3 regions of the Pantoea alfalfae genome follow, and region 3 is predicted to be linked to each of the others. Evidence: predicted binding sites of a transcription regulator. Region 3 holds the regulator's gene; each other region holds the start of a gene.

Region 1 (10,569 bases), 330 kb from region 3:
ATCCGCGCGCCGATCTCTCGGGTCAGGATGTGATGCGCAAACTGGTGATCCTTGCCCGTGAGGCGGGCTACAACATCGAGCCGGATCAGGTGCGGGTTGAATCGCTGGTGCCGAACAACTGTCAGCAGGGATCTGTGGACCACTTCTTTGAAAATGGCGAAGAGCTGAACGAGCAGATGCTGCAGCGGCTGGAAGCCGCGCGGGAGATGGACCTGGTGCTGCGCTACGTTGCCCGTTTTGATGCTAACGGCAAGGCGCGCGTAGGTGTTGAAGCGGTGCGACCGGAGCACCCGCTGGCCGCGCTGCTGCCGTGCGACAACGTCTTTGCCATTGAGAGCCGCTGGTATCGCGATAATCCGCTGGTGATCCGCGGGCCGGGCGCAGGCCGGGATGTCACCGCCGGCGCTATTCAGTCAGATATTAATCGCCTCGCACAACTGCTGTAATCCCTCCTCATCAGGCGCTTCGGCGCCTGTTTTCAAAGCGTTATCTCCTTCCTGTTGAAATCCCTTCATGTTGATTGAAAATTGATCACGTCAGTTGACCATTTTTACGTTGACGGCACACTGAGATTGCGTCATTTTGAACATCTGGACGTCTAAACGTGTAGATGTTTTCAGGCCGATTATTAATCAGTGAGGGTGCAGGATGAGTTTCTTTCATGCCAATCAGCGCGAAGCGCTAAACCAGAGTCTGGCTGAACTGAACGGGCAAATTAATGTGTCGTTTGAGTTCTTTCCGCCGCGCACCAGCGAAATGGAAGAGACTCTGTGGACCTCAATTGACCGCCTGAGCAGTCTGAAACCGAAATTCGTTTCTGTCACTTACGGTGCGAACTCAGGTGAACGTGATCGCACCCACAGCATTATCAAAGACATTAAAGATCGCAGCGGCCTGGAAGCCGCACCCCATCTGACCTGTGTTGATGCGACGCGCGATGAACTGCGCACCATCGCTCAGGATTACTGGAACAACGGCATCCGCCATATTGTGGCGCTGCGTGGCGATCTGCCGCCTGGCAGCGGCAAGCCAGAGATGTATGGCAGCGATCTGGTTTCGCTGCTGAAAGAGGTTGGCGATTTTGATATTTCCGTCGCCGCCTATCCGGAAGTCCATCCTGAAGCGAAAAGCGCCCAGGCCGACCTGATTAATCTCAAACGAAAAATCGATGCAGGCGCAAATCGGGCTATTACCCAGTTTTTCTTCGACGTCGAAAGCTATCTGCGTTTCCGCGATCGCTGTGTTGCCACCGGCATTGATGTGGAAATTGTGCCGGGTATCCTGCCGGTCTCTAACTTTAAGCAATTGCAACGCTTTGCCACGCTGACCAATGTGCGTGTGCCGGGCTGGATGAGCGCGATGTTTGCCGGTCTGGATGACGATCCGGAAACGCGCAAAATGGTGGGAGCGAATATCGCGATGGATATGGTGAAAATCCTGTCACGCGAAGGGGTGAAAGATTTCCATTTTTACACGCTGAACCGTGCCGAAATGAGTTACGCCATCTGCCACACGTTAGGGGTTCGTCCGGTTGCGGCGGCGGCTTAACCGCTCTGCCTGATCCCGTAAAAAAGTCGGGAAATTCCCGACTTTTCTATTGCTGCTCTCCGGCGGCGCGGAGTGGGGGCCGCGCCTGATCAGGATTAACCGGTATTGCGCATGCCTGCTGCGACACCCGCAATCGTCACCATCAGAGCCTGCTCAACGCGGGCATCCGGTTCTTCACCCCGCGCTTCCTGCGCACGGGAACGATGCAGCAGTTCTGCCTGGAGTACGTTGAGCGGATCGGTATAGACGTTACGCAGCGCAATCGACTCGGCAATCCACGGCTGGTCAGCCATCAGGTGCGAGTCGTTGGCGATGGTCAGTACCGCTTTAATATCGGCATCAAGCTGATCGCGTAGCTGTTTGCCCAGCGGCCAGAGTGATTTGTCGACCAGACGCTGATCGTAATATTCCGCCAGCCACAGGTCCGCTTTCGAGAACACCATCTCCAGCATGCCCAGACGGGTTGAGAAGAACGGCCAGTCGCGGCACATCGCTTCCAGCTGATCCTGATGACCGGCCGCCATCGCCTGCTGCAGGGCAGCACCGGCACCGAGCCAGGCAGGCAGCATCAGGCGGTTCTGCGTCCAGGCAAAAATCCACGGGATCGCACGTAGCGACTCCACGCCACCGGTAGGACGGCGTTTAGCCGGACGTGAGCCGAGCGGTAATTTACCCAGTTCCTGCTCCGGCGTCGCCGAACGGAAGTAGGGGACGAAGTCTGCATTTTCACGCACATACCCGCGATACATTGCGCAGGAGTCAGCAGAGAGCTGATCCATGATGTCGCGCCATTCGCGTTTTGGCTCCGGTGGTGGCATCAGGTTCGCTTCCAGAATCGCGCCGGTGTAGAGCGACAGGCTGGCGATCGTCACGGCTGGTAAACCATATTTAAAGCGGATCATCTCGCCCTGTTCGGTCACACGCAGACCGCCGCGCAGGCTGCCTGGCGGTTGTGACAGCAGCGCAGCATGGGCAGGTGCGCCGCCACGGCCAATGCTGCCGCCGCGTCCGTGGAACAGCGTCAGTGAAATCCCGGCTTTTTCGCAGGTTTTAATCAGCGCATCCTGTGCCTGATACTGCGCCCAGCTGGCGGCCATCACACCGGCATCTTTCGCCGAGTCAGAATAGCCAATCATCACCATCTGTTTGCCCTGAATAAAGCCGCGATACCAGTCGATGCTCAGTAACTGGCTCATCACGTCGTTTGCGTTGTTCAGGTCATCCAGTGTTTCAAACAGCGGTGCAACCGGCATCGCATAGCCGATACCTGCTTCTTTCAGCAGCAGATGCACGGCCAGCACGTCGGACGGGGTTTTCGCCATCGAAATAACATAAGCGGCGATAGAGCCTTGTGGCGCTTCAGCCGCAACGCGACAGGTCTCCAGCACTTCACGCGTCTCATCGCTGGGTTCCCAGCTGCGTGGCAGCAATGGGCGTTTGGAGTTCAGTTCACGGATCAGGAAGGCCTGTTTGTCTGCTTCGGACCAGCTTTCATAATCGCCGAGGCCCAGGTAACGGGTGACTTCAGCAATCGCCTCTGTATGGCGGGTACTTTCCTGACGCAGATCGATACGCACCAGCGGCACGCCGAAGCATTTCACGCGGCGCAGCGTATCGAGCAACTGACCGTTGGCAATAATGCCCATGCCGCACTGTTGCAGTGACTGATAGATGGCATACAACGGGTCCCACAGCTGATCGTTTGAGACCAGCAAATCGGCCGGACGCGGCAGACGCTCACCTTTCAGGCGGCGTTCCAGGAATGACTGGGTAGACATTAACTGGCTGCGCAGGCGTTTCAGGATTACGCGATAAGGTTCCAGCGCTTCCGGATCGCCGCTGAGCTCGCGGATCTCTTCGCTGCACTCGGACATCGACAGCTCGGAAATCAATACGCCGATATCACGCAGGAACAGGTCTGTGGCTTTCCAGCGGCTTAGCTGCATCACATGGCGGGTGATCGATGCCGTGACGTTCGGGTTACCGTCGCGGTCGCCACCCATCCAGGAGGTGAACTGAACCGGCACGAAATCGACCGGCAGCTTAATGCCAAAGGCCTCTTCGACCTGCTCATTCAGCTCACGCAGGAAGGCAGGAACGCCTTCCCACAGGCTGTTTTCCACGACGGCGAAGCCCCATTTGGCTTCGTCGACAGGGGTCGGACGATATTTACGGATCTCATCGGTGTGCCACGCCTGTGCCACCAGCTGACGCAGACGGCGCATAATCTGGTTACGCTCGTAGTCGGAGACGTCGCTGTGGTCGAGCTGTTTCAGACAGCTGTTCACTTCAACCAGCTTGTGAATCAGCGTACGGCGGGTGATTTCGGTCGGGTGCGCAGTCAGCACCAGCTCCAGCGACAGCGACTCAATGGCCGCCAGAATGTCGGTTTCGCTGATATCTTTCTGCTGCTTCAGGGTATCAAAGGTCTTTTTCAGCAGTTCAGGATGGTTCTCACCTTCGCCGCTCTGCGAGATGGTCTGATACTGCTCAGCCACGTTGGTGAGGTTCAGAAACTGGCTGAATGCGCGTGCAACCGGCAGAAGCTCCTCGTTGGAGAGGTTCTGCAGCGTATTGAGCAGCTCTTTACGATGAGTATCATTGCCTGCACGGGATGACTTGGAGAGCTTACGGATGGTTTCCACCTGGTCGAGGATGTTCTCTCCCAGTGCATCCTTAATCGTATCCCCGAGCAGTTTGCCGAGCATACTGACATTACTTCGCATTGCGGAATATTGTTCGTTCATTGGACCCTGACACCCTTATCGTCTTTAAAAACTTCTACACCCGACCTTTCAGGCAGCAAAAAATCAGCAACATCGTGTTCCCGATACTCTAAAGGGAACCGGCTCCGTTGCCGCCTGTCCGCATTCTGAAACGTTCTGGATAATCACCCGGTGGGCATAACATCGTCTTTTATCTAGCCACGTAATGTTGCGTTCGTCAAATGCGTTAAAGTGCGCTGAAGATGGCGCTAACTAACGGAAATTCACAGAATTTATCGGGAAGGAAGCGGGATAAGTTATTCTTATTGTTAATTCACGCAGAATGAGGGGGCATTTTGCTGTTAATACAGTGAAATGCCCCATTTACTGTCAATCAGTGACAAAAATGCTGCACAACCTGACTGATAAGCGCCCGGGTCGGCTTAATAAATGCCGTATCGATAAATTCATCTGGCTGATGTGCCTGATTTATGGAACCCGGACCCAGGACCAGCGTCGGGCAGAGCTGCTGAATAAACGGCGCTTCGGTGCAGTAGTTCACCACCTCGGTTGGCGTACCCAGTAATTTCTCAACCACACTCACCAGCTCATGATTCGCCGGACACTCATAACCCGGAATCGGAGGATGCAGTTCGGCCACCGTGACACGGCCAGGCCAGCGTGCACTCACCGGTGCCAGCGCCTCGTTCAGTAAACCATCCAGATCGCCCAGCGACAGGCCCGGCAGCGGACGGATATCCATATGCAGTTCACAGCAGGCGCAGATACGGTTAGCGGCGTCTCCGCCATGAATATGGCCGAAATTCATGGTGGGATAGGGGATGGCAAAGCCGTCATGGTGATAACGCTCCTGCAGCGTGTTACGCAGTTGCATCAGATGGGTGATCGACTCATGCATCAGTTCAATGGCATTGACGCCACGCGCCGGATCGCTGGAATGGCCCGATTTCCCTTCAATACGAATCACGTTGGACAGATGGCCCTTGTGCGCGCGCACCGGTTTCAGCGAGGTCGGTTCACCGATGATGGCGCAGTCGGGACGCAGTTGCGTTGATTCCGAAAAATATTTGGCACCCGCCATGGTGGTCTCTTCATCGGCTGTGGCGAGGATATAGAGCGGCTTACTCAGTGTGCTGACATCCACATCGCGCAGCGTATCGAGAATAAAGGCGAAGAAGCCTTTCATGTCTGCCGTGCCCAGACCATAGAGCTTGTTGTCGTGCTCGGTCAGGGTAAAGGGATCGCGCGTCCAGCGGCCATCGTCAAAGGGAACGGTATCCGTATGACCCGCTAACAGCAGGCCGCCCGCTCCGTTGCCGGTTCGCGCCAGCATGTTAAATTTATTGCGGGTGCCGGGCACCGGTTGCACTTCAACGCTGAAGCCAAGGTCGCGGAACCAGCCGGCCAGCAAATTGATTAAAGTTTCATTACTCTGATCCAGTGCGGCATCGGTTGCACTGATCGACGGTGTGGCGATTAACTGGCTGTACAGTTCAATAAAAGGCGGTAATTTTGTCTTCACTGTTGGCGGTCCTTGGGTTAGGATGTATCCATATTCATGCAGTAATAGTGAATAAAAATACATTAACGTCCTCTGCAAGGGAACCTTAAATCACTGCAGATGACAGGGTGGGTAACGGGGCAAGGCCGCGACCCGGAACGTGCGACTGTAAAAAGGGTTACAGCCTGATGTTGAATACGCTGATCGTTGGTGCCAGTGGTTATGCTGGTGTTGAGCTTGCCACCTTCCTGAATCGCCATCCACATATCAACATAACCGCTTTGGCGGTTTCGGCGCAAAGCCCTGATGCCGGCAAGCGCCTGTCCGATCTCCATCCGCAGCTGAAAGGCGTGGTGGATTTACCACTGCAGCCGCTGAGCAGCGCGGAGGAGTGGGCAGACAAAGTGGATGTCGTGTTCCTGGCGACGGCCCACGAAGTCAGCCACGACCTGGCCCCGGAATTTCTCAAGGCTGGCTGTGTGGTATTCGACCTGTCGGGTGCGTTCCGCGTTAACGACGCTGATTTTTACACCCGTTTCTACGGTTTCACGCATCAGCATGGCGACTGGCTCGATAAAGCCGTTTACGGCCTGGCGGAATATCAGCATGAGAAAATTCAGCAGGCGCAGCTGGTGGCGGTACCCGGTTGCTACCCGACCGCGGCTCAGCTGGCACTGAAACCTCTGGTGGATGCGGGACTGTTAAACGATGCGCAGTGGCCGGTTATTAACGCCACCAGCGGCGTGAGCGGTGCCGGACGTAAAGCCAGTGTCGGGACCAGCTTCTGCGAAGTGAGCCTGCAGCCTTACGGTCTGTTTAATCATCGTCACCACCCGGAAATTGTCGCGCACCTCGGTACGCCAGTGATCTTTACACCGCACCTGGGGAGCTTCCCGCGCGGTATCCTGGCGACCATCACCTGCCGTCTGAAAGCGGGTGTCAGCCGCGAAGATATCGCTGCCGTCTTCCATCGTGCCTATGACGACAAGCCGCTGGTGCGCCTCTACGATAAGGGCGTACCGGCGCTGAAAGCCGTTGTCGGCCTGCCTTACTGCGATATCGGTTTTGAAGTGCAGGACGAACATCTGATTGTTGTAGCAGCCGAAGATAATCTGCTGAAAGGGGCGGCATCGCAGGCAGTACAGTGCCTGAACATCCGGTTCGGCTTCCCTGAAACGCAGTCACTGATTTAACGGATAACTAAACCATGACTAATCCATTGATTATTAAGCTGGGCGGTGTGCTGTTAGACAGCGAAGAAGCGCTGGCGCGCTTGTTTGAAGCACTGCTTAACTATCGTAGCGCTCATCAGCGTCCGCTGATCATCGTCCACGGCGGCGGCTGCCTGGTGGATGAGCTGATGAAAAAGCTGGCGCTGCCGGTGATGAAGAAAAATGGCCTGCGCGTCACCCCGGCCGATCAGATTGACATTATTACCGGTGCGCTGGCGGGAACCGCGAATAAAACGCTGCTGGCCTGGGCGAAAAAATCGGGCATCAACGCGGTCGGCCTCTGCCTGGGCGATGCGGGCATCGTCAATGTCGCCCCGTTTGATGAAGAACTCGGCCATGTTGGCCATGCAATGCCGGGAGATCCGGCCTTGCTGAACACCCTGCTGGCGGCCGGTTATATGCCGGTGGTGAGCTCCATTGGCATTACTGACAGCGGCGACCTGATGAACGTCAACGCTGACCAGGCGGCGACCGCACTGGCCTCAACGCTGGGCGCCGATCTGGTTCTGTTGTCAGACGTCAGTGGTATTCTCGACGGCAAAGGTCAGCGCATCGAAGAGATGACCGCCGACAAAGCTGAGCAGCTGATTACCCAGGGCATTATTACTGACGGCATGATTGTTAAAGTGCACGCTGCGCTTGATGCGGCGCGTACGCTGGGCCGTCCGGTGGATATTGCCAGCTGGCGTCACGCTGAGCGGCTGCCTGACCTGTTTAACGGCGTGTCTATTGGCACCCGGATTCTCGCTTAACGACTCTGATTCAAGGATTACGAAATGCAAACGCAAAACATCAAAAAAATCGTTCTGGCTTACTCCGGTGGTCTTGATACGTCAGCCATTATTCCATGGCTGAAAGAGAACTACGGCGGCTGTGAAGTGGTCGCTTTCGTAGCGGACATCGGTCAGGAGCGCGGCGATCTGGAAGGTGTAGAGAAGAAAGCCCTGCAGTCCGGCGCATCTGAATGCCACGTGGTTGACCTGCGTGAAGAGTTTATCAGCGACTACGTCTATCCGGTGCTGCAGACCGGTGCGCTGTATGAAGGCACCTATCTGCTGGGCACCTCAATGGCGCGTCCTATCATCGCTAAAGCCCAGGTTGAGCTGGCGCTGAAAGTGGGCGCAGATGCGCTGTGTCACGGCGCAACCGGTAAAGGGAATGACCAGGTGCGTTTCGAAACCACCTACACCGCGCTGGCACCGCAGCTCAAAGTGGTGGCACCGTGGCGTGAATGGAACCTGCGTTCACGTGAAGCGCTGCTGGACTACCTGAAAGAGCGCAACATCCCGACCACCGCGTCGCTGGAAAAAATCTACAGCCGTGACGAAAACGCCTGGCACATCTCCACCGAAGGCGGCGTGCTGGAAAGCCCGGCCAGTGCACCGAATAAAGATTGCTGGGTCTGGACTGTCGATCCGCTGGACGCCCCTGACCAGCCTGAAGAAGTGACCGTAACCGTGGAAAAAGGTCGGGTTGTGGCGGTTAACGGCGAAAAACTGAGTCCGTTCCAGTGTCTGGAAAAACTCAACGTGCTGGGCGCAAAGCATGGCGTTGGCCGTATCGATATCGTTGAAAACCGTCTGGTGGGCATTAAATCCCGCGGCTGCTACGAAACCCCGGGCGGCACCATCATGGTGAATGCGCTGCGTGCGGTTGAGCAGCTGGTGCTGGATCGCGATAGCTTCAAATGGCGTGAGCAGCTGGGTCACGAGATGTCTTACGTGGTTTATGACGGCCGCTGGTTCGCACCGCTGCGTAAGTCAATTCAGGCTGCTGCTGAATCGCTGGCGGAAGACGTTAACGGTGAAGTGGTGCTGCAGCTTTATAAAGGCCAGGCGACAGCCACCCAGAAGCGTTCCGCGAACAGCCTCTACTCAGAAGAGTTCGCCACCTTTGGTGAAGATGAGGTCTACGATCACCGTCATGCGGGCGGCTTTATCCGTCTGTTCTCGCTCTCTTCGCGTATCCGCGCCCTGAACGAGCAGAAGAAGTAATTTTCAGGCGGGGTGCGCCTCGCCTCACAGTTTTCATTCAGGGGCGGCATTTATGCCGCCTCTTGTTTAACGATTCAGAGGAGTTTTCACATGGCACTTTGGGGTGGACGGTTTACTCAGGCAGCGGATCAGCGTTTTAAACAGTTCAATGACTCGCTGCGCTTCGATTACCGCCTGGCTGAGCAGGACATCATTGGCTCTGTTGCCTGGTCCAAAGCGCTGGTGACGGTCAATGTTCTGACTCAGGATGAGCAGCAGCAGCTGGAAGCAGCGCTGAATGCGTTACTGGATGACGTGCGTGAGAATCCTGAACAGATCCTGCAGAGCGACGCCGAAGATATCCACAGCTGGGTTGAAGGCAAGCTGATCGACAAAGTCGGTGCGCTGGGTAAAAAGCTGCATACCGGCCGTAGCCGTAACGATCAGGTCGCGACCGATCTGAAACTGTGGTGCAAGGTGCAGATTGAGGCGCTGCTGGGAGCCACGCGTGATCTTCAGCAGGCACTGGTGGTCACCGCGGAAGTGAATCAGGATGCGGTGATGCCTGGCTACACCCACCTGCAGCGTGCGCAGCCGGTGACATTTGCGCACTGGTGTCTGGCCTACGTTGAAATGCTGGCGCGTGACGAGAGCCGTCTGCAGGATACCCTGAAGCGGCTTGATGTCAGCCCGCTGGGCTGTGGCGCTCTGGCTGGTACCGCTTACGAGATCGATCGTCAGCAACTGGCTGGCTGGCTGGGCTTTGCTTCTGCAACGCGCAATAGTCTGGATACGGTATCAGATCGCGATCACGTGCTGGAGCTGCTGTCTGATGCGGCCATTGGCATGGTGCATCTGTCGCGTTTTGCTGAAGATATGATCTTCTTCAATACCGGCGAAGCGGGCTTTATTGAGCTGTCAGATAAAGTCACTTCTGGCTCATCGCTGATGCCGCAGAAGAAAAACCCGGATGCGCTGGAGCTGATTCGCGGCAAGTGTGGTCGGGTGCAGGGCGCACTGACCGGCATGATGATGACGCTGAAAGGTTTGCCACTTGCCTACAACAAAGATATGCAGGAAGACAAAGAGGGGCTGTTTGACGCGCTCGACACCTGGCTCGACTGTCTGCATATGTCCGTACTGGTGCTGGATGGCCTGCAGGTTAAGCGTCCGCGCTGCCAGGAAGCGGCGGAACAGGGTTACGCAAACTCCACCGAACTGGCTGACTATCTGGTCGCTAAAGGTGTGCCATTCCGTGAAGCACACCATATCGTCGGGGAAGTGGTGGTTGCTGCCATCGGGCAGGGCGTGGCGCTGGAAGCGTTGTCGCTGGCGCAGTTGCAGCAGTTCAGCTCGGTGATTGGCGAGGATGTTTATCCGATTCTGGCGCTACAATCCTGTCTGGATAAGCGTAATGCGCAGGGCGGTGTCTCGCCACAGCAGGTTGCGCGTGCCATCGGTGATGCTAAGCAGCGTCTGGCGTGATTGAGAAGCGGGCAGAGTTAATGCTTTGCCCGTTATTATAATGTCAGGTAAAGGGCATTACCTTTGCGAAATTATTAACCACTGGGTGTGCTGATTATTCGATC
Region 2 (10,569 bases), 1.0 Mb from region 3:
GGAATCCTGATCCATGAAACCGCTTATTCCCTTTGTTGTGATGCTGCTGCTGGGCGGCTGTAGCGTCGGTCCCGACTATCAGCGCCCCGCGATGGCGATGCCGGTCCACTATAAAGAGGCCAGAGGCTGGCAGCAGGCGACGCCGCTTGATGCGCAAAGCAAAGGCGAATGGTGGGCGGTTTATCACGACGCCACCCTGAGCGGCCTGCTGAACCAGGTGAGCATCTCGAACCAGAACGTGGCGAATTATGCCGCGCAGTACCGGCAGGCGCAGGCGCTGGCGGCGGAGTCTCGCGCGTCGCTGTTTCCTTCGCTGGGCTATGACAGCAGCGTGACGCGCAGCGGCAGCCATGCCACTGGCAGCAGCGTTCGCACCACCAGCAGCAGCCATCAGGCGGAGCTGAGTGCCAGCTGGGAGCTGGATCTGTGGGGCAAACTGCGGCGCACGCTGGAGGAGAACCGCGCCAGCGCCTCGGCCAGTGCGGCAGAACTGGCCAACATCACCCTGAGCGCCCAGTCTGAGCTGGCGCAGGATTATTTCCAGCTGCGCATCATGGATCAGAAAATCGCGTGCTATCAGCAGAGCGTTGACGCGTATCAGCGCTACCTGAACGTCATTAACAGCCAGTATCAGGCGGGCACTGCGTCGCGTGCCACGCTGGCTCAGGCGCAGCTGCAGCTGGAGAGTGCCAGCGCCTCGGCGCAGGATTACCAGTGGCAGCGCGCGCAGATGGAACATGCCATTGCGCTGCTGGTCGGCAAAGCCCCCGCCGACTTCAGTCTCGCCGCCGCGCCGCTGACCGCCACGCTGCCCGCCATTCCGGCGGCCCTGCCGGGCGAGCTATTGCAGCGCCGTCCCGACATTGCGTACGCCGAACGTAACATGGCTGCGGCCAATGCTGCGGTGGGCGTGGCGGTGGCCGGTTACTATCCCGACCTGACCCTCAGCGCCAGCGGGGGCGTCAGCGCTTCCGTGCTGCATTCGCTCTTCTCGCTGCCGAATCGCGTCTGGTCGCTGGGGCCGGAGCTGAGCGGCACGCTGCTTGACGCGGGCGCGACCTCTGCCAAAGTCGATCAGGCGCGGGCAGGCTGGGATGCCAGCGTCGCAACCTATCGTCAGACGGTGCTGTCCGCGATGCAGGAAGTGGAAGATAAGCTGGTGGAGCTGAACACGCTGCAGGGCGAAATCGCCGCACAGCAGCGCGCCACCGATGCAGCACAGACCTCGGCGCGGGTGACGCGTCTGCAGTATGAGGCGGGCATGATTAACTACCTGGATGTCGCGACCACGGAGAACAGCAGCCTGAGTGCGCAGCAGAGTTTGCTGACGCTGCAGAGCACGCAGTGGGTCAGCAGCGTGGCACTGATTGCCGCGCTCGGCGGTAGCTGGCAGGCCCCCTGAAGCCGCGTCAGATTGCCGATAATTCGGTTGTCGAACCGCGTCAAATCCTGCATCGTGAGGGGCTAATTTTCACGATGCTAAGGAACCGGCATGGCTTTCAAAATTTTACGTTTGATATTTCGCCTGTTATGGCGGGTCGAACTGCGTGGCGACGTCGCCGAACTGCATAAGCAGAAGGTATTAATCACGCCGAACCATATGTCGTTTCTCGACGGCATGTTGCTGGCGCTCTTTTTACCGATTAAACCGGTATTCGCCGTCTACTCGACCATCAGCGAAAGCTGGTTTATGCGTCTGATTAAACCCTTTATCGACTTTGTGCCGCTGGATCCGACCCGGCCTATGGCGCTGAAGCAGCTGGTAAGGCTGATTGATACGGGCCGTCCGGTGGTCATCTTCCCGGAAGGACGCATTACCGTCACCGGCTCGCTGATGAAAATCTACAGCGGGGCCGGCTTTGTCGCCGCGCGCTCAGGCGCGAATGTGGTGCCAATGCGCATTGAAGGCGCAGAATACACGCCGTTTGGTCGTCTGGCTGGCGTGTTTAAACGTCGCCTGTTCCCGCGCATCACCCTGACCGTACTGCCCGCGACCCGCATTCCGATGCCGGAGGCGAAACGGGCGCGCGACCGTCGCGTGCTGGCCGGTGAGCATCTGCATCACGTGATGATGGAAGCGCGCATGGCGGTACGTCCGCGTGAAACCCTGTTTGAGGCGTTTCTGGCGGCGCGTACCCGTTATGGCGCGTTTAAGCGCTGCATCGAAGATGTCAATTTCAAGCCTGACAGCTACACCGGACTGCTGAAAAAGTCGCTGGGCGTGGGCCGTATTCTTGAACGCTACAGCCAGCCGCGAGAAGTGGTGGGGCTGCTGCTGCCGAATACCACCGTGACAGCGGCAGCGATTTTCGGGGCCACCCTGCGCGGGCGCGTTCCGGCCATGCTCAACTACAGTGCGGGCGTTAATGGCATGCGGGCGGCACTGACCGCCGCACAGATCAAAACCGTCTTCACGTCGCGGCAGTTCCTGGAAAAAGGCAACCTGTGGCATCTGCCGCAGGGGCTGGACGATGTGCAGTGGATCTACCTGGAAGATCTGAAAGATACCGTCACCGGCAAAGACAAGCTATGGATCCTCGCGCATCTGCTGATGCCGCATCGCGCGCAGCTGCCTCAGCAGCCGGAAGACGCCGCCATGGTGCTGTTTACCTCCGGCTCTGAAGGCAACCCTAAGGGCGTGGTGCATTCGCATAAAAGCCTGCTGGCGAACGTCGAGCAGATCCGCACCATCGCCGACTTCACGCCGCGCGACCGCTTTATGTCTGCGCTGCCACTGTTTCATGCGTTTGGTCTCACCGTCGGGCTGTTCACGCCGCTGATGACCGGCGCCCAGGTGTTCCTCTATCCCAGCCCGCTGCACTATCGCATCGTGCCAGAGCTGGTCTATGACCGTAACTGCACCGTGCTGTTTGGCACCTCAACCTTCCTGGGTAACTACGCGCGCTTTGCCGCACCCTATGATTTTGCCCGCCTGCGCTATGTGGTAGCGGGTGCGGAAAAGCTGCAGGAGAACACGCGTCAGCTCTACATTGAGAAGTATGGCATTCGTATCCTTGAAGGCTACGGCGTCACCGAGTGCGCGCCGGTCGTGGCGATTAACGTGCCGATGGCGGCGAAGACGCACACCGTGGGACGCATTCTGCCGGGCATGGATTCACGACTGATGTCGGTGCCAGGCATTGAGCACGGCGGACGTCTGCAACTTCGCGGGCCGAACGTGATGAAAGGCTATCTGCGGGTCGAAAATCCTGGCGTGCTGGAAGCACCGGTCGCTGACGATGGCGAAGGCAACATGGAAGCGGGCTGGTACGACACCGGTGATATCGTCAGCTTCGATGAAGGCGGTTTTTGCCAGATTCAGGGTCGTGCCAAACGCTTTGCGAAGATTGCCGGTGAGATGGTATCACTGGAAATCGTCGAGCAGATCGCTCTGAAAGCGTCACCGGACAAACAGCACGCCGCCTCGCTGCGCCCGGATGGTCAGCGTGGTGAGGCACTGGTGCTGTTTACCACCGATGCGGAGCTGGCGCGCGACAGGCTGCAGAAAGCCGCCCGCGAGCTGGGTGCGCCAGAGCTGGCACTGCCGCGTGATATCCGTGTCATGAAGCAGTTGCCGCAGCTGGGCAGCGGTAAACCCGACTACGTTACCCTGAAAAAAATGGCGGAAGAGGAGCAGGCATGAGCCTTGATCGTAATGCGCCGCTGATGTCGCGTGGCATGATCGCCGTGATTATCGCCCAGTTCTTTTCGGCCTTCGGCGATAACGCGCTGCTGTTTGCCACGCTGGCTGTGCTGAAAAGTCAGTTCTATCCCGAGTGGAGCCAGCCGGTATTACAAATGCTGTTTGTCGCAGCCTACATTCTGCTGGCGCCGTTTGTCGGTCAGGTGGCGGACAGCATGGCGAAAGGGCGGGTGATGATGCTCGCCAACAGCCTGAAGCTGCTGGGCGCGCTGGTGATCTGCTTCGGCTTCAATCCCTTTGTCGGCTACACCCTGGTGGGCGCGGGCGCAGCGGCCTACTCGCCGGCCAAATATGGCATCCTCGGTGAGATCACCCACGGCGAGAAGCTGGTGAAAGCCAACGGGCTGATGGAGGCCTCGACCATCGCCGCCATTCTGCTTGGCTCGGTGGCGGGCGGGATGCTGGCTGACTGGCATATTCTGGCGGCGCTGGGGATCTGTGCACTGACTTACGGCATCGCCGTAGTCGCGAACCTGTTTATCCCGAAACTGCAGGCGGCACGTCCGGGGCAGAGCTGGCAGTTCGGCGTGATGACGCGCAGTTTCTTCAGTGCCGCTGCGCTGCTGTGGCGTGACGCAGAGACGCGCTTCTCGCTGCTCGGCACCAGTCTGTTCTGGGGCGCTGGCGTGACGCTGCGTTTCCTGCTGGTGCTCTGGGTGCCGGTGGCGCTGGGCATCAATGACAACACCACGCCAACCACCCTGAATGCCATGGTGGCGATCGGCATTGTGATTGGCGCGGCGGCGGCGGCGAAGCTGGTCACGCTGGAGACCGTGCGTCGCTGTATGCCAGCCGGTGTGCTGATTGGCGTGATGGTGGTGGTCTTCGCGCTGCAGCATTCCCTGATGAATGCCTATCTGGTGCTGATGCTGATTGGTGCGCTGGGCGGTTTCTTCGTGGTGCCGCTGAATGCGCTGCTGCAGGCGCGCGGCAAAGAGAGCGTCGGGTCAGGCAATGCGATTGCGGTTCAGAACCTGGGCGAGAACAGCGCCATGCTGATCATGCTGGGGCTCTATACGCTGGCGATTAAGGCGGGAGCACCTGCGGTGGCGACGGGCGTCGGTTTTGGCGTGCTGTTTGCGCTGGCGATTACGGTGCTGTGGCTATGGCGACCGGCTAAGCGGTAACAAATTCGCCGCCTCTCTCCGGCTTACGCGGGAAGAGACGGCGTGAGGCTTAGCGACGGACGGCAATCGCTTCGATTTCGATCTTCACATCTTTTGGCAGACGCGCCACCTCGACACAGGAACGCGCCGGGAAGTGAGCCTCATGCTCGGTGAAAAACGCTTCATAGGTCGCGTTGACCGTGGCGAAATCATTCAGGTCCTTCACGAACACCGTGGTCTTCACGATGTCACCCACCTTCAGACCCGCGGCTTCAACAATCGCCTTCACATTTTCCAGTGACTGACGTGCCTGTGCGGCAATGTCATCTGCCACCTGGCCGGTCGCCGGATCCACCGGGATCTGGCCAGAGGTAATGATCATGCTGCCCAGATCGACACCCTGAACATAGGGACCGATAGCGGCAGGGGCTTTTTCAGTACTGATTTCACGAGACATCATGGCTCCTTTGATTATGTCGTCAGGCGGCGATGCCGCCGGTATTGCCCATTATAAGGTCGGGCAGGGCGATTACCAGTGACCCAGCACCACATGGCGGGCGAACTCTTTCTCGCAATATTTGCACTTCAGATACACATCGTCGGCGCGCTGCTTCACGGCAAAGCTGGAGAAGACCGGCTCGCTGCGGCTGATGCAGTTGCTGTTCGGGCAGGTCAGCACCCGTTCAACGTGATCCGGCAGCGTCGGGGCGATCTTCGCCACCACTTCATAGTCGTCGATGCGGTTAACCGTGGCGTGCGGCGCATAGACCGCCAGCTGATTCACCTGATCGTCGGTGAGAAAGGTGTTCTCAATCTTGATCAGATCTTTGCGGCCCATCTCGCCCGACGGCAGATTCAGACCGATGGTAATGCGCTGATCGGTTTCGGTCAGCCGGAACAGAGAAAGCAGCTTAAAGCCGATCTGCGCCGGAATATGGTCGATGACCGTGCCGCGTTTGATCGCTTCGACCTGCAGTTTGTTGTCCTGCGTCATGGGGGGGTCTCCTTACAGGGCGAGTTCGCTGTTTAAAACCAGTGCCAGCAGAGCCTGGCGCGCATAGATGCCGTTACCCGCCTGCTGGAAATACCAGGCATACGGAGTTTTATCGACATCGGTGGTGATTTCATCGATGCGCGGCAGCGGGTGCAGCACTTTCATGTTGTCGCGCGCTGTGCTGAGGTCGGCAGCGCGCAGAATGAACTGTGCTTTGACGTTGGCATATTCGGACGGGTCGAGCCGCTCTTTCTGCACCCGCGTCATGTAAAGGATATCAAGCTGCGGCATCACCTCTTCAAAGCTGTCATGCCGTGACCAGGCGATGTTCTTCTCATCCAGCATATCGGTGATATAGGCTGGCATCGCCAGCGCATCGGGCGCGATGAAGAAGAAGCGGTTGCCGTCAAACTTTGCCAGTGCCTGCGTCAGGGAGTGGACGGTACGGCCATATTTCAGGTCGCCGACCATCGCCACATTCAGCTGATTAAGACGGCTCTGCGTCTCCTGAATGGTGAAGAGATCGAGCAGCGTCTGGGTCGGATGCTGGTTCGCGCCGTCACCGGCGTTGAGAATCGGGATGCCGCCGGAGAATTCGGTCGCCAGTCGCGCCGCGCCCTCCTGCGGATGACGCATCACGATCGCATCAACGTAGGTACTGATTACTGAAATAGTGTCGGCCAGCGTTTCGCCTTTCTTGCCCAGCGACGTATTACTGCCGTCGGCAAAGCCCACCGCTGACGCGCCGAGGCGATGAATGGCGGTTTCAAACGACAGGCGGGTACGGGTCGACGCCTCAAAGAAGCAGCTGGCGATCACCTTGTGCTTCAGCAGTTCCGGCTGCGGATGGGCTTTAAGCTTTGCGGCGGTGTCCAGTGCCAGTTCCAGCTCTTCACGACTGAGGTCGTTGATTGAAATAATGTGCTTGCGATATAGCGGGTTAGCCATAGCTCTCTCCTCTGCGCGGCCGGATTGCGGACAAAAAAAAGCCCCTGCTTAAGGGGCTTTTTTAAGATCGGGTCGATGACCGAAAGAAACAGCAGCGCCGCCTGCGGTCAGGCGTGATTGAGCGTCAAATTGTCCGCTGTGCTGTCGCATATTTCCTCCGGCAAATTGGGCCGCATTATACCCGTTCGCGGTGGGTCAGCAAGAGGAAAACGTTTGCGCCTCTGGAGCGGATCGGTCAGCGCTGGCCCAGCGTGGCCACCATTACCGCTTTAATCGTGTGCATCCGGTTCTCAGCCTGGTCGAACACAATGCTGTGTGGTGATTCGAACACCTCGTTGCTCACTTCCATGCCGTTGGGCAGATCGTACTGTTCCGCCATCTGCTGGCCCAGCGTGGTCTGATCGTCGTGGAAGGCGGGCAGACAGTGCAGGAATTTAACCTGCGGGTTGCCGGTCAGATCGAGCATCGCCCGGTTAACCTGATAGTCACGCAGCAGCGCAATACGCTCGGCCCACACCGCTTTGGCTTCGCCCATCGACACCCAGACATCGGTGTAGATAAAGTCAGCGCCTTTCACACCGTCGGCAATATTGTCGGTGAGGATAATTTTCCCACCGGTCTGCTGTGCGGCTTCCCGGCACTGCGCCACCAGTTCGTCCTCTGGCCAGCAGCTCTTCGGTGCCACCAGACGCAGATCCAGACCGACCTGTGCGGCGGCTTCCAGCATGGTGTTACCCATGTTGTTGCGCGCATCGCCCACATAAACCAGTGTCATTTCGCTGAGTTTTTTGCCTGGCAGATGCTCCTGCATGGTCAGCAGGTCAGCCAGCAGCTGGGTTGGGTGAAACTCGGTGGTCAGACCGTTCCACACCGGCACACCGGCGTGTTCTGCCAGCGTCTCCACCAGCTCCTGACCGTAACCGCGATACTGAATGCCATCGTACATGCGGCCCAGCACCCGCGCGGTGTCGCGCATTGACTCTTTATGGCCGATCTGACTGCCACTCGGGCCAAGATAAGTCACGTTTGCACCCTGATCGTAAGCGGCAACTTCGAAAGAGCATCGGGTACGGGTCGAGTCTTTTTCGAAGATGAGCGCGATGTTTTTGCCTTTCAGATACTGCACTTCGCTGGCGCTTTTTTTCGCCTGTTTCAACTCAGCGGACAGGGAAAGCAGGTGATCAATTTCGGCGGGAGTAAAATCCAGAAGCCTGAGGAAATGGCGTTGATACAGTTGGCTCATACAACACTCCGGTAATCATCAAAATGAATTAAAATTCAATCTAACCGTATGAATATGCATTTTCAAGCCTGGAGCTAAGAAACTTTTCGTTTTGTGTAGTGGCGCGACAGGCAGTGTGGGAAAATAATTGATTATTGCCGAACTCAGAGAGGACATTGTCATGGCATATGAAGCATTACTGGAAGAGCAGCAGGAAGAGACGCGGCAGATTATCGAAGAGCTGCTGGAGGATGGCAGCGATCCTGATGCGCTCTATACCATCGAGCATCATCTCTCATGCAATAATTTTGATTCGCTGGAAAAAGCGGCCGTTGATGCGTTCAAGCTGGGTTATGAAGTGACCGAGCCGGAAGAGCTGGAGCTGGAAGATGGCACCACCGTGATGTGCGTCGACATCATCAGCGAATCTGCGCTGAAGCCTGAACTGATCGATGTGCAGGTTGAGCAGCTGGTGAACCTGATTGGTAAGTACAACGTCGACTACGACGGCTGGGGCACCTATTTTGAAGACCCTGATGCTGAAGATGAAGACGAAGATGACGACGCCATCGAAGATGAAGATGATGATGGTATTCGCCACTAAGTAGCCGGGGCGGAGAGTTCTCCGCCTGTCACTTCTGCCACCCCTTTTCTGACATCATGAATTACGCACCCTTACTCGAACCGATCTATCAGTTTCTGCACTGCCGCACGCCACAGGCCTGGATTGATGAGGCGCGCAAGCCGGAAAACCTGACCCTGCTGTTAACCGACCATCTGGTGTGTGAGCTGAAAGCCGCCCAGACTGCGGTGTGGCTGATCCGCAAATATGTGGCCGACAAACCCAGCGGCGACGCTATTCTGGCGTGGCTGAAACCCTATGAAGATTTTATCTTCCGGGAAGATGGCGACAGCGACTTTATCAACGCCCATAAGAACCTGACGAAACGCATCATTGTGCGCAATGCGCTGCCGTGGGCGGATGAGCTGGTGGAGAAGATGGTGCTACTGATTAAAGAGGAGCTGCATCACTTCTATCAGGTCTGGGAAATTATGCAGTCGCGCGGGCTGGTCTATCAGAAGATCACCTCCAGCCGCTATGCTAAATCGCTGTTGCGCGAAGTGACCACCCATGAGCCGGAGACGCTGGTGGATAAGCTGATTTGTGGTGCTTACATTGAGGCGCGATCCTGCGAGCGTTTCGCCAGTCTGGCGCCGTATCTTGATGATGAACTGGCGAAGTTCTATATTTCGCTGCTGCGCTCAGAGGCGCGGCATTATCAGGACTATTTAACGCTGGCGGCGCAGATTGCCGGTAAGGATATTGCGCCGCGGGTGCAGGCGATTGGCCGGGTCGAAGCAAAGCTGATTAGCGAGCCGGACACGGAGTTGCGTTTTCACAGCGGCGTACCTGCGTGGTAAACCCCTGAGGACGCCCTGGCCAGGGTGTCTCTTTTTCCGAATGCCTGACCGCGTTTATTTCTCTTCCGTGCAGCGTGGTCTCATATAATGTGCTGTGTAACGCTTTAATTTAAGTAACACTGACGTACAAAGATATTTTGTGCCACCTATCACATAACGGTTTTTTTACGCTGACTTTCTGAAGTTAAATAAATATAGCCCCGGAGTCAGTGCGGGATTGTTATTTTTTTAAGCAAAACCCGACTCGCTACCCTTTTTAACAGAGGGCAGCGAGTCGGGTTTTTTTATGGGTTAACGGAACCGGGTCACCCTTATTGTCATGGCGTGACGGATTTTTACTATCGCCAGGGGAAGGATTTAAAAATGAAAGAAAAATACTATTTTCATTTATTTTTTTCACTATTGCTGCTTTTTTTTGGGGGGAGTGTTAAGGCGTCTGACATTCACGCCCCCTCCGCGCAGAATAAATTATGGGGTGACGCGGCGCTCGATTTCAAACTGCGCAACCATTGGAAGTATCTCAAGGAGGACGAAGCACAGCCCACCGCGGTTCACAATGCCTGGGGCCAGGCCGCGACAGTCGATTTTCGTTCCGGTTATCAGTGGGACCTGCTTGGATTTGATACGACTTATACCCGCGCCGTACGCCTGGGGTCAAGCGACTACTTCTCCACGCGCGGTCTGCTCTATGACAGCGGTGGTAACATGGAGAAGCGGGATGCCCACGGCTTTAGCAAGTTCAGTCAGCGCTATCTTAAGCTAAAGCTCGGCAATCGCAGGCTACGGTTCGATGGAAAGGCAGGCTGGCAGGAACTGAAAAATATCGGCGTGCTGACGACCACGGATCGCCTGTCGCGCAACAGCTATGCTGGCTATAGCGGAGCACTGACGTGGCAGAATGCCCGGCTGGATCTTGCTTTCGTTAACAAAACCATACGGCATGATTCAGGAAAAACGCTGGCGTTGCAAACCCAGGCCAGACAAAAAATTGACGCCATTTACACCGCTGCGCTGCGCTACAAAGATGAACGTCACGCGGTTGCCTACGCATTCGGCGAGGCTGAGCGCTATCAGCGCCGCCATGTGATTGAGGCGGGCTACACCCTCTCGCCATACTGGTCACTAGGCGCGCAAATCTATGGCAGCCAGGCGCTGGAGAAATATAGAAGGATGC
Region 3 (10,569 bases):
CGCAGCGGAACGTGCCTTTCCCGCCTGGCGGGCGCAGACCGCAAAAGCGCGCGCTGAAATTCTCAATCGCTGGTACCAGCTGATCATTGAGAACAAGCGCTGGCTGGGACAACTGATGACCACTGAACAGGGCAAACCCCTGAAAGAGGCCGAAGGAGAAGTGGAGTACGCCGCCAGCTTTATTCAGTGGTTCGCCGAGCAGGCGAAACGGGCGAACGGCGAGATCATTCCGCCCGCAAAACCCGGATCCCGCATTCTGGCGACCCGCGAACCGATTGGCGTAGTGGCTGCCATTACGCCGTGGAATTTCCCGATGGCGATGCTGACCCGCAAACTGGGGCCCGCGCTTGCTGCGGGCTGCACCGGCATCATTAAACCTGCTAATAACACGCCACTCTCTGCTTTTGCCCTGCTGGCACTGGCGAAGCAGGCGGGCGTGCCGGATGGCGTGCTGAATGCGGTGGCGGGTGATACTCATGCTATCAGCGATGCGATCATGGCCAGCAAAGCGGTGCGTAAAATCTCGTTCACCGGCTCAACGCAGGTGGGCAAGCTGCTGATGCGTAATGCCGCCGAAACCATGAAGAAAGTGTCGATGGAACTGGGAGGCAATGCGCCGTACATCGTATTCGACGATGCCGACCTTGATGCCGCCATACAGGGTGCCATTGCCAACAAATTCCGTAATGCGGGTCAGGTGTGCGTCAGTGTTAACCGCTTCTATATTCATAACGCTGTCTATGATGCGTTTACTGAGCAGCTGGCAGCCGAAGTCAGCAAGCTCAAAGTCGGTAATGGCATGGATGAAGGCGTGATTGTCGGACCATTGATTGAAGCGTCTGCGGTGGAAAAAGTTGAGCAGCACGTTAAAGACGCGGTAGCAAAAGGCGGCAAACTATTGGCAGGTGGTGAGCGCCATGCGCTGGGTGGCAACTTCTGGCAGCCTACGGTCATTACCGAGGCGCATGAAGGCATGCAGCTTGCGCAGGAAGAGACCTTTGGTCCGGTGGCTGCCTGTTTCCGCTTTGATGATGAAGATGACGTCATCCGCCGCGCTAATGATACGCCATTCGGCCTTGCTGCTTACTTTTATACCCAGAATCTGCAACGGGTGTTTCGCGTTTCAGCGGCGCTGGAAAGCGGCATGATCGGCATTAACGAATGTGCCGTTTCCACCGAGCTGGCGCCGTTTGGTGGGGTGAAAGAGTCGGGTCTGGGCCGCGAAGGTTCGGTACTGGGTATGGAAGAGTATCTGGAGGTCAAAGCGCTGCACCTGGGCGGTTTGAGCTAACGGTCATGAACGGGCGGCAGAGGTCGCCCGCAGACGGAGCATGGGAGCCGTCAGCATGAAAATCGAGCGTTTTGATTTTAATGAAATAGTCGACCAGGCCCATTTCTTTCGCCAGTTCAGCGAGCGATTTGCGCTGGAGGAGCGCCGCATCTGCGATCTGGATGGATTGTGGGATGTTGTGACAGGGGATCTGTTACCGATGCCGCTGGAGATTGAGTTTGTCAATCTGGGTAGAGGACAGCGACGGCGTTATGGCGCGCTGATTCTGTTATTTGATGAAGCGGAAGAGGAGCTGGAAGGCCGGCTGCACTTTAATGTCAGATAATACATCAGATGAAAAAAGGCCCCGGCGAGCGGGGCCAAAGGGTTCGTCATTAATCTGACGAGGAATTACTTATAAAGCTGTGCGGTGATGTGATAGTTATCACCGGTACGCGCCTCGATCACTTTATAGGCGCTGGCACCCTGCTCATCCGCTTTCTGTGAAAGCTCTGCGCGGTAATCCATAGGTGATCCCGCGGTTCCACTGATGGTCACGGTACCCGCAGGCTGCAGATTCTGCGCCTGATCGCCGGTTACCAGCTGTGCGGCAGAAGCGCCGAACGCAATAACGGAAAGCAGACTGACTGTAGCAATGGTTGTTTTGATATTCATGATTATCTCCTCATTACATTCAACAACCTGCGGTTACTCGTAAGGGCGGGTCGTCGATATTTGTTATGCGCCTTCAGACGTCATCACAGTTAATTATTTATAAAGCTCAGCGGTGACATGCCAGGTGTTGTCCTGGTTGTTTTCAATGATGCGATAGTGGCTTGCGCCCTGTGCATCTGCTTTCTCTGACAGCACCTGACGGATATGCGTCTGGTCGCCGTTACGTCCACCGATGCTGATGGTCTGATTCATGGGCTGCAAACCCTGCGCCTGTTCATTCGATACCAGGCTGGCGGCGCTGGCACCCACTGAGAACAGGGACGCCAGACTAAGAGCAGCAATTGCTAATTTAGTTTTCATGGTCAACTCTCCTGAAGATTTTGCTTCAGCTCTCCGGAGCGCAAAAAGGCGCGTCAGACAGAAAGCTGCTGGCATTATTGGGTTTAGTTATACAACGCGGCGGTAGCGTGATAATTGCCGTTGTTGTAAGCCTCGATCACGCGATAGGCTTTTGCGCCCTGCTGATCCGCTTTGTCACTGAGCTTCTGTTTGATATCCATCGGTGAACCCGCGACGCCGCTGACACTGATGGTGCCGACAGCCTGCAGATCCTGTGCCTGCGCGGCATCAATAGATTCTGCTGCTACTGCACCAAATGAGAGTGCAGAGAGAATGCTTAGGGTAGCGATGGTAGTTTTTACGTTCATAGATATTTCCTCGTCGTCTATTTTTATCTTTCTAGTTAGTGTGATTTGCATCACGAAAAGAAGTATAGAACTAATAACGATAGAAATTAATACCCGGCTAATAATGTTTTTTTGTGATTCTTTATCCTTATGCCTACTTTTAATAACTTAACGTTATAAAAACAGCATAAAAAATAGCCTTTACGACGATTTTAATTACAAAAACAGTGAGATAGATCACTTTAGCGTTTAGTGCGAAACTATGAAGCGTATTGGGCTGGAGTTTGATCTGGATCCGGGCAATGGTGCCGGATCAGTGATGTAAAGCAGTGTAAAATAGCGCAGAAGGTTAAGCAGAGTAAACGAACTGACCAGGAGTCAGGTGTATTGAATCAGGCTTATCAGTATTAAACAGCGGAGCAGTGTGACGCAAAACTATGGGCAGAGAGAACAAACTGACGACCTGGGGCAGGATAGCAGGCCGTCAGTCAGCGGTCAGAGTTCCTGTTCAAACAGGTTGAGGATCGCGCTGTGCAGCTGCTTAACCGTAAAGTCGCGCGCACGGGTAATAAAGATTGTGTCATCGCCAGCGATCGTGCCAAGAATCCCATGCGCTTTCCCCAGCGAATCCAGCATACGTGCAATCAGCTGTGCTGCGCCCGGACTGGTATGAATCACCACCAGCGCATCGTTGTAGTCGATATCCAGTACCAGGTTTTTTAACGGGCTGGTGGTGGTCGGCACGCCCAGTTCAGCGGGCAGGCAATAGACCATTTCCATCCTGGCATTACGGGTGCGTACTGCGCCAAACTTGGTCAGCATCCGCGAGACTTTGGACTGATTGATATTTTCAAAGCCCTCATCCTGAAGCGCCTGAACAATTTCGCCCTGGGAACTGAATTTTTCTTCTTTTAATAAGGCCTTGAAAGCCTTGATCAGATCGTCTTGTTTCGATGGGTTTCGCATAGGTTACCAATAAATAGAGAGAATAACCGCGCATCCGCCCGCGGCAGAGTGGTGATTATGCATTTAAATGCATTTTTATGCAATCGGTCGATTGATGAGCAGAGTTCGGGCGGCTAGCGGGCGGCGATAATAGCAAATAAATTCGCTCAGACCAAAACCCCCGTCACAGCCCCGAAAGGCGAAGGTTGCAAAGTTGTTATATTATTGGTGGTGTAGTATCAGAAGTAGTAACAGAAAACGCACACAGCCGTTCTCTGTCTGACGACGGCAAAGTTGTCGGTCATTCAGGCGCAATGATAAGTAACTTTTGAATCCGGCGAGCAAGTGTGAAAACACGTAGAATTAACAGCGGATATTTATCATCGCCTGAGCAGTTGATTAAGGTCTGACACAGATAGAATTTCGGCCCATCTCTGCCCCACCTTAATAAGGAGTTAAGAATGAAAGTTGCCGTTCTCGGTGCCGCTGGCGGCATAGGCCAGGCGCTCGCACTTCTGCTCAAAACCCAGCTTCCCGCAGGTTCAGAACTCTCACTGTATGACATTGCGCCGGTTACGCCTGGCGTTGCCGTTGATCTCAGCCACATTCCTACTGCTGTAGCTATTGAAGGTTTTAGTGGAGAAGACGCCACGCCTGCCTTACAGGGTGCCGATGTGGTACTGATTTCTGCTGGCGTCGCACGTAAACCCGGTATGGATCGCGCGGACCTGTTTAATGTAAACGCAGGCATTGTTCGTAACCTGATTGAGCAGGTTGCCACCACGGCCCCTAAAGCGCTGATTGGCGTGATTACCAATCCGGTCAATACCACTGTTGCTATCGCGGCAGAAGTGCTGAAAAAGCACGGCGTTTACGACAAAAACCGTCTGTTCGGTGTAACCACGCTGGACATTATTCGTGCTAACACCTTTGTGGCCGCGCTGAAAGGTAAGCAGCCGGATCAGGTGGAAGTGCCGGTGATTGGCGGCCACTCTGGCGTAACCATTCTGCCGCTGCTGTCACAGGTCAAAGGCGTCAGCTTCAGCGATCAGGAAGTGGCTGATTTAACCAAACGCATTCAGAACGCCGGCACAGAAGTGGTGGAAGCTAAAGCGGGTGGCGGATCGGCCACGCTGTCGATGGGCCAGGCGGCTGCACGTTTCGGTTTATCACTGGTACGTGCGCTGAAGGGCGAGGCGAATGTTATAGAGTGTGCTTACGTGGAAGGCGAGGGCGAATATGCCCGCTTCTTCTCTCAGCCGCTGCTGCTCGGTAAAAACGGGATTGCTGAACGCAGACCAATTGGCACACTCAGCGCTTTCGAACAACAGGCGCTGTCAGGCATGCTCGATACGCTGAAGAAAGATATTGCTCAGGGTGAAGAGTTCGTTAAGCCGTAACTGACGGATCAGACTTGCAATAACGCCCGGCTTTGCCGGGCGTTTTCATTACAGGCCGCCAGATTTGAAGGCGCGGGCTGCGGGCGTACCGTTGCTGGCAGGGAGCTTCTTGCCCAGGGTTTCCATGCGCATCTGGAATGGTGGGAACGGCATTTCAATACCGTGTTGTTCAAATCCGAGCAGAATCAGCTGGTGCAGTTCATGACGCAGCGGCATACGGTGCCCCATCTCTGCAGCATGTACCCTGATCTCAAACAACTGAATCCCCTGCTGCAAATCGACGAGGAAGGCTTCCGGCTGTGGCGTATCAAGCACATAACTGCAGCGCTCAGCCGCCTGAACCAGAATGGTGGTTACCTGTTCACTGCTGACTTTGGCCGGGGCCGGGATGGTGAGCACCACACGCGTTACGGAATCGGACAGCGACCAGTTAATAAACTGCTCGGTGATAAAGGCCTTGTTTGGCACGATGATCTCTTTGCGGTCCCAGTCGGTAATGGTGGTAGCACGCGTATTAATACGAGTGATGCTGCCGGTCAGGTCGCGGATCGTCACAGTATCGCCGATACGAATGGGCTTTTCGAACAGGATAATCAGACCGGAGATAAAGTTGGCAAAAATCTCCTGCAAACCAAACCCGAGTCCCACACCCAGTGCGGCAACCAGCCACTGTAGCTTCGACCATTCAATACCAATCATGGAGAAACCAATCAGCCCGCCAATCAACAGCAGCAGATATTTGGTCAGTGTGGTAATGGCGTAACCGGTACCCGGCGTCAGATTAAGATGCTGCAACAGTGCCAGCTCAAGCAGCGCGGGCATATTGCGCACCAGCTGAGTGGTGATGATAAACACCAGAATAGCAATCAGTACTGAACCAAGGGTGATGGGCTGAATCGACTCCACGCCCTGTACGGACGTACTGACATCCCACAGCTGAATATTCTCCAGGAAGCCGAAAGCCGAGTGAATTTCTGACCACAGCACGATCACCGAGACCAGGGCAATCAGCGTCAGGATAGAACGCACCAGCCGCAGCGACTGCGCACTGATCGCATCGAGATCAATCACCGGTTCTTCGATTTCAATCGCGTCGGTATTCAGCGCGCTTTGCTCTTTCTCTTCTTCACTACGCGCCCGGTTAGCCAGCATATCGGCACGGCGCTGACGGGCGCGGTCAAAACCAAGACGGCGACGCTGAATCAGCATCCAGCGCCGGATAATGTGATAGATAACCAGCAGCAGGAACCAGATGGCGACTGAGGTTTCCAGTCGCGCCAGCAACGCCTGCGCGGTCGCCAGATATCCCACTGCGGAGGCGAGGGCAGCCATCAGCGGCATGGCGATCATCAGGTTCCACAGCATCCGGTTCACCATATTCTCGCCATTCCCCTCTTTATCGAGATAGAGCGGAATACCGGATCGCTTCAGGCTTACCGTAACAATGCTGATTGCTCCGCAGATCAGGATGAAACAGAGGCGACCCAGCGACGAGGAGAACTGCCGATCTTCCAGGTTGCCAAAGGCGATCAGCAGCATAATCAGCGGCACAATCAGGCCGATGCTCAGCGAGTAGTAGCGCATGGCGCGCGCTACCCGGTTCTGCGGCCAGCGGAAATGCACAATGAACAGACCATTCGGGCGGGCAAAGGCGGCACTGATCATAAATGCCCACAGCAGCGGCAGCGTGGCGGTAATGCCATCGCCAATCGCCACGGCGATAGGGTAGGGCCAGGCGTTCTGCAAGCCGTAACCCAGTGCGCCCCATAACACCGGCAGCGGCAGCGCCACCAGAATCGACCAGAACACGGTACGAATAGTCAGGCGGAAACGATCCTGGGTGACCTTGCCGACTTTGCTGGCAGAACGTTCAAGAAAGGCATTGAAGTGGCGGCGCGAACTGATGCTGAAACCGACCAGCAGCAGGGCACCAATAATCGGCAGCACCGAGTTGCGGCTGGTAAACATCATCGCCATGGCTTTGCCAAGCTGGCCCAGCGTATCCAGCGACAGCAGGCGGGAAAGATCTTTAGCCAGATCCAGCGGATAACTCAGACCGATCGGACTGACGTCAGCGGTCCAGAACAGATAGCGGTGCGTCGCGTCTTTGACTTCCGTCAGCGCATCCTGCAGCTGGGTGTTGCCGACCTTGAGCTTAGTGATCTCCAGGATCAGGGTGTCACAGCCGGAGATCAGGGAGTTGAGCAGTTCACGCTGGGTGCGTAGCTGCGCATCAAGAATACGCTTCTGTTCTGCAGTGAAGGGCTGACCATCTGCCTGCCGTCCTTTGCGCAGCGTCTCCTGACGCTCCAGCAGATCTTCGTAATAGAGACGCTGTACGCGAAGCTGTGCCATCTCATTATCAATCTGCTGAGACTTAGGCATCTCTGGCAGACGCGCGACCTGCGCCCGAAGCGCTTCGCCCAACAGATTAGAGGCGCCCAGCCACTGCGACTGTTCTCTCAACGTAGAGAGCGCCTGACGGACCTGAATAATCTGGTTGGTGGCCAGCCGCTGCTGCGATGCCACCAGATCCATACGCTGCGCCTGCTGATTCAGCGCAACAGAGAGTTCGCGGTTAACCCGAAACTGATCGCTAATCGCCGGCGGCAGATCGCCGCTATTTTCCGCCAGTTGCTCGGTGCGGGCGAGAGCGACTTCCGCTTCACGTTGCCGCTGATCATTGAGCTGGTTGCGCAGTGCCTGCAGATAGTTATCAAGCTGCGTCGCTTTACGCTGGTGAACTTCAGCCCGCATCCGCGCCAGTTCCTGACGGTTATTGGCGGAGAGCTGGGCCAGCTCAAGTTCATCAACGAGCGCTTTATTTGCGGCGCTTTCCGCCTGGCGAGCGGCCAGTTGCAGCTGGCCCTGTGGTGAACTGGTGCTGACGCCCTGCAGCCGGCGTTCACTCTCCGTCATCGCCCGGCGCGCTTCAGTCTGCTGCTGCGGCAATTGCGACAACGAATCGCTGATTTCCCGCGCCCGATCCTGCTCCTGGCGTGCCTGACGACCCTCTTCCAGCAACTGGCTGCTGACCTGCAGAATCTCCTGATCCAGCTCGGCGCTGCTCATGTTGCTGCGTACGGTTTTTCCGCTGTCGCTTAGTGTGGCGATCTGCTGACGCAGTTCGCGCGCCAGACGCGGAAAGTCATCAATCACCTGCTGATATTGCGCCGCGCGCTCCAGCGAGTCATCGCGTTCGGAGAGGAAGTTTAAGGCAGCTTCAATCGTCTGGATCTGTTCCGCCTGGGATGGAGAACTTTTGGCCGATTTTATCTCTTCCAGCTGCTGTTTGAGCTGGCTGGCATCAGGAAGGCTGGCCGCGAAGGCCGGGCTGCTGAGCCACAGGCTCAGCAGCAGGAGGAGAATCGAACGCACAGAGGACACTCAATTTAGTCGATGATGACGTCGGAAATGTCTGTCGCAACCGGCAGCACAATCGCCAGCGGTTGACCCAGACGGGTTTTGCTTTCTGCTTCCAGACTTTCAGCCAGTTTGACGCGACCAGGCGCGAACAGGTTGATGACCGTCGAACCGAGTTTAAAGCGACCCATTTCCTGTCCTTTCAGCAGTACTACCGCACCTTCATCATCCGCTGCCGGATAGTGCCAGCGTTTGATCACACCTTCACGCGGTGGGGTGATGGTGCCCGCCCAGACGGTTTCAATGCTGCCGACAATCGTCGCCCCCACCAGAATCTGCACCATCGGTCCGATATCCGTTTCGAAATAGCAGATGACGCGCTCGTTACGGGCAAACAGATTGGGAATATTACGCGCGGTCAGCGGGTTGACTGAATAGAGATCGCCAGGCACATAAATCATCTCACGCAGGATACCGTTGCACGGCATATGCACGCGGTGATAATCGCGCGGAGCCAGATAGGTGGTGACGAACTCACCATCCACAAATTGAGCGGCCATCCGCTCATCTCCCGCCAGCAGAGCATCGATGGTGTAGTGATGACCTTTAGCCTGGAAAATCTGATCGCCATGAATATGGCCGAGCTGGCTGATAGCACCATCTGCGGGCAGGGCGATCAGGCTGGCATCGGCATCCACCGGACGCGCATCGTCTTTCAGCGGACGGACGAAAAAGTCATTAAACGTCCGATAACTGGCGGTATCGGGCTTGCGCGCCTCCGCCATGTCGACTTTGTAAAACCAGACAAAGATGTCAATGACCAGTTTGGTCAACCAACCACCGCGGCGACTGGCGCCCCAACCGGCAAGTTCAGTCAGCCATTTCTTCGGGAGAATATGATTCAAGCCGAGTTTTAAACGATCAAACACCTTAGCCTCCTGGCTATTTCAGGACATGGTAAAAAGGGGGCGGATTGTAGCAGTGCCCCGTTCAGATGGCGACTATACCTGATTTCCGGCACGCTGCACGGTCCGGACGCATGATCGGAATCTGCTTCGCAAAATGCAGCGGCTTATCCGCTCAGACGCGGTTATACCGATTAACTTTCACCCTCAGGGAAATTTTTACGCGTTTTTACCTGTGCCATGCTCTCCAGAATACGGTGGTAGTTATCGAAACGGGATCGGTTGATTTTTCCCTGTTCGACCGCTTCACGAATCGCACAGCCGGGATCGCTGCCATGTTTACAGTCACGGAATTTGCAAGAGCCCAGGAAAGGGCGGAATTCAACAAATCCTCGGGTAACCTGTTCCGGTTCCAGATGCCATAAACCAAACTCACGCACACCAGGAGAATCAATCACGTCGCCGCCGTGCGGGAAATGATACAGGCGCGATGCGGTTGTAGTGTGCTGGCCTAAGCCTGAGCCATCCGACACTTCTTTAGTGAGAATCGCGACCTGCTCTTCTTTATCGAAGCCGAGCAGGGCGTTCAGCAGGCTCGATTTGCCGACGCCAGACTGACCGGCAAAGATACTCACGCGGTCGGTTAAGGCCGCTTTCAGATCGTCCAGGCCATTTTTCGCCCGGCTGGAGACCATCACCACGCGATAGCCAATATCACGATAGATATCCATCTGCTGATCGACTAAGACGCGCGCTTCGTCATCCAGCAAATCGGTTTTATTCAGGACCAGTAAGGGTTCAATGTCCAGCGTTTCGCTGGCCACCAGATAGCGATCGATGATGTTCAGTGACAGTTCCGGCAGGATTGCAGAGACGATGATGATCTGGTCGATATTCGCCGCCATCGGCTTCACGCCGTCATAAAAATCGGGGCGGGTTAATACGCTGGTGCGTTCGTGCACCGCTTCAACTATGCCTTTGCCGCCGCTGGTCGCCGGACGCCACAGCACGCGATCGCCTGTGACCAGCGAACGGATAGTCCGGCGGATATTGCAGCGGTGGGCGACGCCTGCACTATCTTCAACATCAGCATGCATGCCAAAACGACTGACAACGACCCCATCTGCAGCTTCACCAAACAGGTTGTCATCCGCTTCCGGACGCTCTTTGCGCTGGTTGAGACGGCGATCGTGGTTAGCGCTTACGCGGCGTTGTTGGCCCTTCGACAGTTTATTTTTACTCACTCACCCTCACAGCGTTAGCCAGATTTCGCCCGGCTGGGCAAAACGTCTATGATACACCTTATTCATCGTGAATGACGACTA

What was found. The regulator ArgR, encoded in region 3, controls arginine synthesis, uptake and breakdown. The targets are predictions, from matches to a motif close to ANTGAATAAAAATACANT.
Region 1: the regulator ArgR is predicted to act here: its motif matches at 5,843-5,860, upstream of argC (N-acetyl-gamma-glutamyl-phosphate reductase).
Region 2: the regulator ArgR is predicted to act here: its motif matches at 8,017-8,034, upstream of argF (ornithine carbamoyltransferase).

Annotation. Positions count from the first base shown of each region.
Region 1 is NZ_CP082292.1:187,886-198,454, forward strand. It holds gene K6R05_RS00870 (bifunctional aspartate kinase/homoserine dehydrogenase II) at 1-446, shown strand, start outside; gene metF (methylenetetrahydrofolate reductase) at 649-1,548, shown strand; gene ppc (phosphoenolpyruvate carboxylase) at 1,644-4,295, opposite strand; gene argE (acetylornithine deacetylase) at 4,648-5,796, opposite strand; gene argC (N-acetyl-gamma-glutamyl-phosphate reductase) at 5,964-6,968, shown strand; gene argB (acetylglutamate kinase) at 6,983-7,759, shown strand; gene K6R05_RS00900 (argininosuccinate synthase) at 7,784-9,001, shown strand; gene argH (argininosuccinate lyase) at 9,092-10,465, shown strand.
Region 2 is NZ_CP082292.1:3,495,395-3,505,963, reverse strand. It holds gene K6R05_RS16420 (efflux RND transporter permease subunit) at 1-10, shown strand, start outside; gene K6R05_RS16415 (efflux transporter outer membrane subunit) at 14-1,402, shown strand; gene aas (bifunctional acyl-ACP--phospholipid O-acyltransferase/long-chain-fatty-acid--ACP ligase) at 1,493-3,643, shown strand; gene lplT (lysophospholipid transporter LplT) at 3,640-4,830, shown strand; gene ridA (2-iminobutanoate/2-iminopropanoate deaminase) at 4,880-5,266, opposite strand; gene pyrI (aspartate carbamoyltransferase regulatory subunit) at 5,339-5,803, opposite strand; gene pyrB (aspartate carbamoyltransferase) at 5,816-6,751, opposite strand; gene argF (ornithine carbamoyltransferase) at 6,987-7,994, opposite strand; gene rraB (ribonuclease E inhibitor RraB) at 8,155-8,577, shown strand; gene miaE (tRNA isopentenyl-2-thiomethyl-A-37 hydroxylase MiaE) at 8,634-9,395, shown strand; gene K6R05_RS16370 (OprD family porin) at 9,720-10,569, shown strand, end outside.
Region 3 is NZ_CP082292.1:518,318-528,886, forward strand. It holds gene K6R05_RS02515 (NAD-dependent succinate-semialdehyde dehydrogenase) at 1-1,291, shown strand, start outside; gene K6R05_RS02520 (barstar family protein) at 1,347-1,616, shown strand; gene yhcN (peroxide/acid stress response protein YhcN) at 1,682-1,945, opposite strand; gene K6R05_RS02530 (YdgH/BhsA/McbA-like domain containing protein) at 2,039-2,305, opposite strand; gene yhcN (peroxide/acid stress response protein YhcN) at 2,389-2,652, opposite strand; gene argR (transcriptional regulator ArgR) at 3,127-3,597, opposite strand; gene mdh (malate dehydrogenase) at 4,038-4,976, shown strand; gene mscM (miniconductance mechanosensitive channel MscM) at 5,025-8,354, opposite strand; gene asd (archaetidylserine decarboxylase) at 8,369-9,268, opposite strand; gene rsgA (small ribosomal subunit biogenesis GTPase RsgA) at 9,439-10,488, opposite strand.